DNA from 3 places in the Allobosea beijingensis genome. Region 2 is predicted to be linked to each of the others. Evidence: riboswitches for the same ligand, from Rfam matches in the RefSeq annotation. Region 2 holds a riboswitch; each other region holds the start of a gene.
The links. Region 2 has a riboswitch for cobalamin ahead of Q9235_RS19140 (TonB-dependent receptor plug domain-containing protein). Riboswitches for the same ligand answer to the same signal wherever they lie in the genome.

Region 1: linked by a shared signal. The riboswitch ahead of Q9235_RS18575 (CbtB domain-containing protein) and the one ahead of Q9235_RS19140 (TonB-dependent receptor plug domain-containing protein) in region 2 are both predicted to bind cobalamin.
Region 3: linked by a shared signal. The riboswitch ahead of Q9235_RS05635 (ABC transporter substrate-binding protein) and the one ahead of Q9235_RS19140 (TonB-dependent receptor plug domain-containing protein) in region 2 are both predicted to bind cobalamin.

What each region holds. Positions count from the first base shown of each region.
Region 1 is NZ_CP132359.1:3,889,288-3,892,552, reverse strand. Features, by position in the region: gene cobW (cobalamin biosynthesis protein CobW) at 1-26, opposite strand, end outside; gene Q9235_RS18585 (DUF1636 family protein) at 31-420, opposite strand; gene Q9235_RS18580 (CbtA family protein) at 430-1,170, opposite strand; gene Q9235_RS18575 (CbtB domain-containing protein) at 1,183-1,359, opposite strand; cobalamin riboswitch at 1,397-1,581, opposite strand; gene cobU (bifunctional adenosylcobinamide kinase/adenosylcobinamide-phosphate guanylyltransferase) at 1,637-2,155, shown strand; gene cobO (cob(I)yrinic acid a,c-diamide adenosyltransferase) at 2,155-2,763, shown strand; gene Q9235_RS18560 (MgtC/SapB family protein) at 2,860-3,265, shown strand, end outside.
Region 2 is NZ_CP132359.1:4,006,178-4,009,442, reverse strand. Features, by position in the region: gene Q9235_RS19150 (tripartite tricarboxylate transporter permease) at 1-592, shown strand, start outside; gene Q9235_RS19145 (GntR family transcriptional regulator) at 599-1,315, opposite strand; cobalamin riboswitch at 1,433-1,631, shown strand; gene Q9235_RS19140 (TonB-dependent receptor plug domain-containing protein) at 1,754-3,265, shown strand, end outside.
Region 3 is NZ_CP132359.1:1,151,246-1,154,510, reverse strand. Features, by position in the region: gene Q9235_RS05640 (mandelate racemase/muconate lactonizing enzyme family protein) at 1-1,103, shown strand, start outside; cobalamin riboswitch at 1,139-1,350, shown strand; gene Q9235_RS05635 (ABC transporter substrate-binding protein) at 1,566-2,603, shown strand; gene Q9235_RS05630 (FecCD family ABC transporter permease) at 2,600-3,265, shown strand, end outside.

The sequences.
Region 1 (3,265 bases), 120 kb from region 2:
AGGTTCGTGGTCTGCGGAGTGTTCATGATGTCATCCTTGCTGGCGCGCCGGCAAAGGCGGCACGCGCGCGACCACGCCCTTGCGGAAGGACTGCGGCCGCTCTTTCCAGGGAACGATGCCGTTGGCGCTGGCGGCATAGGCCTCCGCGGCGCCGACGATCTCGTCGAGATGGGTGTCGGTGTCGAGGTCGCCGATCAGATAGGTCCATTTGCCATCGGCCGTGAGCGCGATGGTGCAGGGCCGCTTGCAGACGCAGAGGCACTCGACGGGCAGCACGGGGATCGTGCTGCCCTTGGCTTTGAGCTGTTCGGCGAGACGTTCGGCCAGCGCCAGCCCCGGCTGGTCGTAACCCTCCGGGAGATCGGCGCGGGCACGGCGGCAGGCCGTGCAGACATGGATGGTGAGGTCGCCCTCGGACATTGGCTTGCCTCAGGCTTCAGAGGCCCGGCGGCTCGCCCAGGGCCAGAGCACGCCGACCATGAAGGCGGTGACGAGCCAGAGCGCGGCCTGGATGCCGAGCGAGAGCGAGGCGAAATGGGCGGCGACCTCCGCCGGAACCTTGCTCTCCGGTGGGGCCGGTAGCGGAGCGCCGACGACATGCGGCAGCAGGATCACGACGATGGCGACGAGCTTCAGCCAGGGCTGATCGAAGCGCAGGAACAGGAAGAGCCCGGCCGCGGTCGCGATGGCGGTCCAGAGCCACCAGAACTGGCGCTGTCCCAGCGCAGCCGAGGCCGCGCCTGGTAGTTCCGGAGCCAGCCCCATCGCCGGCGCGAGCCCCAACGCCAGGAAGCCGCAGGCGCCCCAGACGAGGGCGGTGCGCTGCTCGATCCGGTCGCCGGCCGCGATCATGCCGGCGAGCAGCAAAGCCGCGAAGCCGATCGCGGTCGCGATCGTCACCGCGCCGGTGAAGAGCGTGCGCTGGAGGCCGTCCTGCGGCTTCCATTCGGCATGGTCTTGGCCGGGCGCGTCGCCGGCCGGGCCATGCGCGAGGATGAGTTTCGCCTCGCCGTCGAAGGCGGCGAGAGTCGGCGCCTTCAGCGCGAGCGCCGTCTCATAGGTCTCGGCCTTGAGGATCAGCGGGGTGGTGGTGACATGCTGCAGGGCGGCGACGATCAAGCCAGCCAGAAGCCCGGCCAGGATGCTGACCGTGAGAACACGCGTGACCATGATGGCTTTCCCTCAGTGGCAGGGAAAGGCGAGGCCGTGACGGCTGTCGTGCGCGGCGTTGTGGAGGTTCGTCGAGGCCGCGAAGCCGGTCGTGTAGATCAGCGCGACGCCGATCACGAGCGCAGCGGCAACCGCCTTGACGCGGTCCGAAACGCTGAGTGTGGGGGTGGAAACCGAAACGGTGTTCATAAGCGTTCTCCGTGGCCGCCCCGCCGGCAGCCGGTTGGATCTCTGCGGGTCGACGGCAGGTCTCCTGGCTCGCGGACTTCGCGTCCCTTGCCGCCTTCCCGGAGCGAGCGCTCCAGTGGCCGATGGCGAAGGACATCCGCTTACAGTTGCGGGGGCAGCCGCGGTCTCGCACCGCGTTCCCTTTTCACCTCCTCGCGGAGGCACCGTCAGCGACGATCATTAGCCTTCGCCGTGCCGCTGTGCAATGCAGGATGGTCCTTTGAACCCTGCTTCCGCGATGCCGAACGAAATTCCCCATCTCACCCTCGTCCTCGGCGGTGCCCGCTCCGGCAAGAGCCGCCATGCCGAGGCGCTGGTCGAGGCCCAGCCGGCGCCCTGGAGCTATATCGCGACGGCACAGGCCTATGACGACGAGATGCGCGAGCGCATCGCCGAGCACCGCGCGCGCCGTCCGGCCGGCTGGCAGACGGTCGATGCGCCACTCGACCTGCCCGAAGTCATCGCCGCCCAACCGGAGGGGCGCGCGGTCCTCGTCGATTGCCTGACGCTCTGGCTGACCAATCTCATCCTCGCGGAACACGATACGGCCGCAGCCCGCGAAGCCCTGATCGCCGCCTGCGAGCGCGTCTCGGCGCCGCTGGTGCTGGTCGGCAACGAGGTCGGGCTCGGCATCGTGCCGGAGAATGCGCTGGCTCGCCGCTTCCGCGACGAGGCCGGGCGTCTCCATCAGGCGCTTGCGGCGCGGGCGGCCAGCGTGGTCTTCATGGTCGCTGGACTGCCGATGCGAGTGAAATGATGACGGATACCGAAGACGCCGCCCGCCACAAGGCGAAGATGGAGAAGCGCAAGGCGGTTCAGGACGCCGAAGTCGCCTCCAAGACGCTCGAAAAGGGGTTGCTCATCGTCAACACGGGCCCCGGCAAGGGCAAGTCGACGGCGGCCTTCGGCTTGATTCTGCGCGCGCTCGGCCATGGCTGGCGCATCGGCGTGGTGCAGTTCATCAAGGGCGCCTGGTCGACCGGGGAGCGCAAGGCATTGGAAGCCTTCGGCGATCAGGTGAGCTGGCACAGCATGGGCGAGGGCTTCACCTGGGAGACGCAGGACAAGGCCCGCGACATCGCCGCCGCCGAGCGCGCCTTCGCCAAGGCCAGGGAGTTGATGGCCGATCCGGAGATTCGCCTGCTGGTGCTGGACGAACTCAACATCGCCCTGCGCTACGATTATTTGCCGCTCGCCGACGTGGTCTCGACGCTGGCTGCCCGTCGCCCTGATCTGCACGTCGTCGTGACCGGCCGCAACGCCAAGCCGGAATTGATCGGGGCCGCCGACCTCGTTACCGAGATGACGCTGGTGAAGCACCACTTTGCTGCCGGCGTGAAGGCACAGCAGGGGATCGAGTTCTAGCAGGCCGCATCGCCGGCTGCTGCTTGTTTGCCAGAGAACGAACGCAGGCGGCTCTCATGCGTTCATGCCCTCGATCATCGTTTTCGGGGGTGGGCCATGAGTGATTTTCTGTGGGGACAATTGGATCTGCTTGCCAGGTTGCTGGCCGGCATGGCCGCCGGCATCGTCGTGGGCTGGGAGCGGACCAACAAGCAGCGCGCGGCCGGGATCCGCACCTTCGGGCTGGTCGGGTTGGGCACGGCCGCTGCCGCGACGATCTTTAGCGAGCCGAGCGAGGCCGACGCCGCGAGCCGCGTCGTCCAGGGGCTTCTGACCGGAATCGGCTTTCTCGGCGCCGGCGTCATCGTGCTGCGCCGGGGCCATTCGACGCCGACAGGCCTGACCACGGCCGCGGCGATATGGGTCACCGCTGCGCTCGGTTGCGCCGCTGGGCTCGGTGACTATGCGATCGTGGCGTCGGCCACGCTTCTTGCCCTCGTCCTGCTCGCCATCGACCATTCGG
Region 2 (3,265 bases):
GGCGGCGGCCGGCATCCTCGTTCCGCTCCTGACGCTAGGCCTGCCCTCGACCGCGACGGCGGCCGTCCTGCTCGCGGCCTTCCAGAATTACGGGCTCCAGCCCGGCCCGCTGCTCTTCGCGACCAACCCGGACCTGCTCTGGGGCCTGATCGCCTCGCTCTATATCGGCAATGTCATCCTGCTCATCCTCAATCTGCCGCTGGTCGGCATCTGGGTCCGGCTGCTGCTGATCCCGCGCCATTACATCTATGGCGGCATCGTCGTCTTCGCGATGGTCGGCGTCTGGGGCCTGTCGACCTCCTGGATGGACCTTGCGTTGATGTGCGGGCTGGGCCTCGTCGGCTATGTCGCGCGGGTCCATGACTTCCCGATAGCGCCGGCCCTGATCGGCCTGATCCTCGGCCCGCAGGCGGAAATCCAGCTCCGGCGCGCGCTCGCCGTCAGTCAGAACGACTGGAGCGTGCTGGTCGGCACGCCGATCGCGGCGACGCTGCTCGGGATCGCCGCGCTGGTGCTGGTCGTGCCCCCTTTGCTCGCCTATCGCCGCCGCCGCGCCGAGGCGGAAGGGCAATCGGCCGCCGCCACCGGCTGAACCGCGTCAGCGCTTCCCACCGCTCCGGCGCTTGCCCGGCTTGGCGCTTTCGCTCGCGGCCAGCGCGGCCTGAAGTGCCATGCGGGCGGCGCGGATATGGCGCCGCATCAGGATTTCCGCGAGCTCGCCGTCGCGATGGCTGATCGCCTCGGTGATCCGCATATGCTCGCGCCAGGCCTCGCGGCCACGCCCCGGCACCGTGGAATGCAGCCGCCGGCACAGGCGCAGACGCGGATAGAACTGCTCGCAGAGCAGCTCTGCCAGGATCGGGTTGCCGCTGCCCTTGGCAATGCGGCGGTGGAAGTCCGCTTCGGGCTCGTCCTGGAGATAGGCCCCCATCGGATTGCGCTCGATCTCGTCGCGATGCCCCGTGACCAGCGCCTCCAGTGCCGCGATCTCGTCATCGCTCATGCTTTCGGCCGCGAGACGGGCGGCCATGCCTTCGGTCGCCTCGCGCACGTCGAGCAGCGCAAGGAACTCGGCCGCGCTCGGCTCGGCGACGCGCGCCCCCTGATTGGCTACATAGGTGACGAGCCCGCGCTCCTGCAGGCGCCGGATCGCCTCGCGTACCGGCGCGCGGCTGACGCCGAAGCGGCGCGCGATCGCCGGCTCGCTCAGCTTGGCGCCGGGCGCGATCTCCCCGGAGACGATGGCCGAGGAGAGGTCGTCGTAGAGTTTGACGGTGACGCCCACGCTCGCGGGGGGCAAAGTCTCGGCCAGCATCGAGCGGGTGCCTATCTGCTTCTGTTCTGCGGAGTATAGCGCAGTAGCCGCAATTGCCGAGCCTGTTCATGGCCCCGATGTCGGGACGGCGGCCGTTTGACGCCGCCACTTTTTCGCCCTACTCGTCGACCCGACGGTTCCCTCACGGGATCAAAAGGGAACGCGGTGCGGGTGGCGAGCCACCCCATGCCGCGGCTGCCCCCGCAACTGTAAGCGGCGAGCCTTTCGCCACACGCCACTGGGGCCTCGGACCTGGGAAGGCGGTGAAAGGCACCGACCCGCGAGCCAGGAGACCTGCCGTCAGCCGTGGTCACACGCGGACACGTTCGGCCGGGGTGCGCCGATCGCTGATTCGACCGTTCGCCGTCTTTCGTACGGCTGATGGGAGATCGCGTTCGCGGTGACGTGCCACTGACGTCAACGCCCGAGGTCTCCATCGTGAACGTCTCCCTCCCGGCCGCCGGACGCGGCCGCCTGCTGCTGTCCGCTTCCTGCCTTGCCATCCTGGCTGCCGCTGCTCCGGCCGCCGCCCAGAACGAGCCCGCCACCGTGGCGCTCGACGAGATCGTCGTCAGCGCCACGGGCACGCCGACCCCGGCGCGCGAGATCGCCAGTTCCGTCACGGTGATCACCGCGAAGGAGATCGAGCAGCAGCAGCGCCGCACCCTGCCGCAGGCGCTGGCCGCCGTGCCCGGCCTCAACATCGTGCAGACCGGCGGGCCGGGCGGCCTCACCTCGGTCTTCATGCGCGGCACCAACTCCAACCACGTCAAGGTGCTGATCGACGGCATCGAGGCGAACGACCCCTCCGCGCCGAACCGCGCCTTCGATTTCGGCTCGATGCTGACGGAGGATATCGAGCGCATCGAGGTGCTGCGCGGCCCGCAGAGCGGCCTTTACGGCGCCAACGCGCTGGGAGGCGTCATCTCGGTGACTACCAAGCGCGGAGAAGGCCCGCCGAAGATGACGGCGCGCGTGGAAGGCGGCTCGCACGGCACCTTCAACCAGTCCCTCGGCTTCAGCGGGGGCGATGCGCGCTTCAACTACGCCTTCAACGCCAGCCATTTCCGGGCCGACGGAACCGAGGTGACGCCGCCGAACCTCGTGCCGTCCGGCCGCCGGATCAATCCGAACATCTTCGACAATTACAGCTATTCGGGGCGCCTCGGCTTCGCGCTCACCGACACGCTGACGCTGAACTGGGTCGGCCGCTATCAGGACGGCCAGCTCCGTTATACCGGCGATACCGGCTTCCCGAGCAAGCCCTCGCCCTATCGCTCCCAGCAGAACTACGCGCAGGCCTTCACCCGCGGCGAGGTGGTCTGGGACCCGTTTGGCGGACGCTTCGTCAACACCTTCGGCGTCTCCTACTCGCGGCAGGACCGGGGGACGCGGACGGCTTCCGCGATGACCGGGCTGCTCGGCCTGCCCAATCAGAGCCTCGGCGAGCGCACCAAGTTCGACTGGCGCGGCAATCTCGAGATCAGCAAGGGTCACAACCTGATCATGGGCCTGCAATATGAGCGCGAGCGTCTGGACACGACGAGCCTTATCGCCTCGAACGGCAACAAGGCCGCCTATCTCGAATATCAGGGCAATATCGAGGACCGCTATTTCATGGCGGCCAATATCCGCCGCGACCATGACGACAGCTATGGCGGCCACACGACCTATCGTGTCGCGCCGGCCGTCATCATTCCCGGCATCGAGACCAAGCTGAAGGCGAGCTACGGCACCGGCTTCAAGGCGCCGACGCTGAGCGAACTCTTCATCGACTACCGCCCCGGCTACAATTTCTTCGGAAACCCGAACCTGAAGCCGGAGGAAAGCCGCGGCTGGGATATCGGTTTCGAGCAGCCGCTCCTCGACAAGCGTGTTCAGTTCGGCGCGACCTGGTTCCAGAACGATATCGAGAACCTGATCGTCACCAACATCAGGCGTGATTCCTAC
Region 3 (3,265 bases), 2.7 Mb from region 2:
ATGCGCTGCTGGTCAGGGTCGCCGCCGGTGGCCATGTCGGCTGGGGCGAATGCGAGGCGGCGCCATTGCCTTCCATCGCCGCCTTCATTTGCCCGATGTCGCATGGCGTCTGCCGGCCGGTCGCCGACTCCGTGCTCGGCCAGGCGCTTGAAAGCCCGGAGGATATCGCCCGCATCGCCGCGGCTGTCGCCTATAACTCGATGGACCTGCTGCAGGCGCCGCATACCTTCTCGGGCGTCGAGATGGCCTTGTGGGACATCCTCGGCAAGATGCGGTCAGAACCGGTCTGGCGCCTGCTCGGATACGCGAAAAGCCATCCCAAGACGCCCTATGCCTCGGTCCTTTTCGGCGACACGGCGCAGGAAACTCTCGAACGCGCCCGCGATGCCCGCAAGGGCAGCTTCCGCGCCGCCAAGTTCGGCTGGGGGCCGATCGGTCGCGGCAGCGTCGAGGCTGATGCCGAGCATTTCGTCGCCGCTCGCGAGGGTTTGGGGCAGGATGGCATCCTGCTCGTCGATACCGGCCAGATCTTCATCGAGGACGTCGAGCGCGCCGCCGCCCGTCTGCCCGCCATGGAGAAGGCGAACGTGCTCTGGTTCGAGGAGCCCTTCCATGCCAGCGCGCTCGAACCTTATGGCGCGCTAGCCAAACGCAGCCCCAAGGTCCGGCTGGCCGGCGGGGAGGGCGCCCATAACGAGTCGATGGCGCGGCAGCTCATCGACTATGGCGGCATCGGCTACGTCCAGATCGATTGCGGCCGCATCGGCGGTATTGGCCCGTCCAAGGCGGTGGCGGATTACGCGGTCGCCAAGGGCGTGACCTTCGTCAACCACACCTTCACCTCGCATCTCGCTCTCTCGGCCTCGCTCCAGCCCTATGCCGGCCTCGCCGATCACGAGATCTGCGAATATCCGGCCATGCCGAAGCCGCTGGCCACGGCGATCTCAGCCAATCATCTGGAACGCGACGCGAACGGGCAGGTCGCCGCGCCCGACGCGCCCGGCCTCGGCATCGAGGTCGCGACGACGGCGCTGCGCGGCTATCTGCAGGAGGTCGAGATCTCCGTCGGCGGCAAGCGGCTCTACAGCACGCCAAGGCTCTGACACGATGCCGGCTTGACGCAGCGCCACGCCCTTATAGGGTGTGCGCCGATCGAGGTTCTCCGGGTTGCTCCCGGAGCTAAGAGGGAATTCGGTGAGGCGCGCCTAGCGCCAATGCCGAGGCTGCCCCCGCAACTGTAAGCGGCGAGCTCTCCGTCCATCGTCCACTGGCGCCCGAGGCGCCGGGAAGGCCGGGCGGAACAGGCATCGACCCGCGAGCCAGGAGACCTGCCCCGGTCGTCGAAGACGTCTTTCGGACGGGGTGTTCCGAAGCCTGTGTGTCGATGGCGACCCTTGCGGCCAGCCTCCCGCCCCACATGCCCAAAGCTGCCCCGGCCGTCATCTCGGGGAGCGATGAAACTCATGTTCACGAAGATCAATGCACAGGCCGCCCGGGGCGGCTTGACGGCTGCCTGCCGCGCACTCTATCAGAAATGCAACATTGTTACATTTCGGATGGCCTCGATGCCGGCTGCGCGCCCGTTCAACACCCTGCTTCGCCTGTCCGCCGTCGCGCTGTTCGGCGCTCTCGCCGCCGGTACGGCCAATGCCGCGCCGACCAAGTATCCGCTGACCCTTGAGAATTGCCGCGAGACGATCACTTTCGACGCCGCGCCCAAGCGCGTCGTCGCGATCGGCCAGACCCAGACGGAGATCCTTTATGCGCTCGGCCTCGGTGACCGCGTCGTCGGTACGGCGGTCTGGTTCTCGCCGGTGGCCAAGCCCTATGAGGCCGTCAACGCCAAGGTGAAGCGCCTCGCCGATAACGACCCGAGTTTCGAGGCCGTGCTGGCGCAGGAGCCCGATCTCGTCACCGCGATGTTCGAATGGCATGTCGGGCCGAACGGCATCGTCGGCAAGCGCGACCAGTTCGCCAAGGTGAAGGTGCCGACTTATGTCTCGCCGACCGACTGCATCGGCAAGGACAATTCCGGCGCAGGCGACGGCGTTCGCACCCAGATGTTCACGATGGAACTGGTCTATCGCAACATCCGCGAATTCGGCGAGATCTTCGACGTCGCCGACCGGGCCGAGAAGCTCGTCGCCGAGCTCAAGGCGCGCGAGGACAAGGCCGTCGAGCAGGTCGCCAGGCTGAAGGCGCAGGACGTGCCGGTCGTCGTCTGGTTCTCCAGCAAGGACATCAAGGGCGACGGCTTCATGGCCGGCAAGAACGGCGTTCCCGCCTATATCCTGTCCAAGCTCGGCGCCCGCAACATCATTTCGACCAATGAGGAATGGCCGCTGGTCGGCTGGGAGAGCATCGCCGCTGCCAATCCGGCCGTGATCGTCACCGTGAAGATGGATCGCCGCCGCTTCCCGGCAGACGATATCGAGAAGAAGCTGGATTTCCTGAAGACCGACCCGGTCGCCAGCAAGCTCGACGCCGTGAAGAATGGCCGCATCGTCATCATGGATGTCGGCGCGACGCGCGCCGGGCTCGACACGATCGACGGCATCGAGACCCTCGCCACGGCGATCGCCGGCTTCGGGATCTCGCGTTGAGCCACGCCGCCCATGAGCCGAACTGGCCGGTGCGGATCGGCATCGCGCTGGCCTCGCTGCTGGCGCTGACCTTCTCGGTCGCGCTGGCGGTGACGATTGGCGAAATGCGCATCCCGCTGGACACGGCCTTGAAGGCCCTCGGCAACGGGCTGTTCGATCTCGACTTTCCCGTCAGCGCAATCCAGCAGGGCGTGATCTTCGATTACCGCCTGAGCCGCGCGCTGATGGCAGGCTTGTGCGGCGGCGCGCTCGCGTTATCGGGTGCTATCCTCCAGGCTCTGCTGCGCAATCCACTGGCCGAACCCTATATCCTCGGCATCTCGGCCGGCGCCTCGACCGGCGCTGTCGCGGTGCTGATCCTCGGCATCAGCATCGGCGGCGCGGTGCTTTCGGTCTCTGCCGGCGCCTTCATCGGCTCCTGCGCCGCGCTCGTCGTCGTCGCCTTGCTGGCGACGGGGGCGGGTGGGGCGAGCGATCGCGTCATCCTTGCCGGTGTCGCCACCTCGCAGCTCTTCAATGCCGCGACCGCGACGATCGTCACGACCATGGCCAGCGCCGAGCAGGCGCGCGGCGTGATGTTCTGGCTGCTCGGCAATTTCGGCGGCGTGCGCTGGCCCGACATCTGGATGGCGGCGCCGGTCGCCTTCATCGGCTTCGGTATC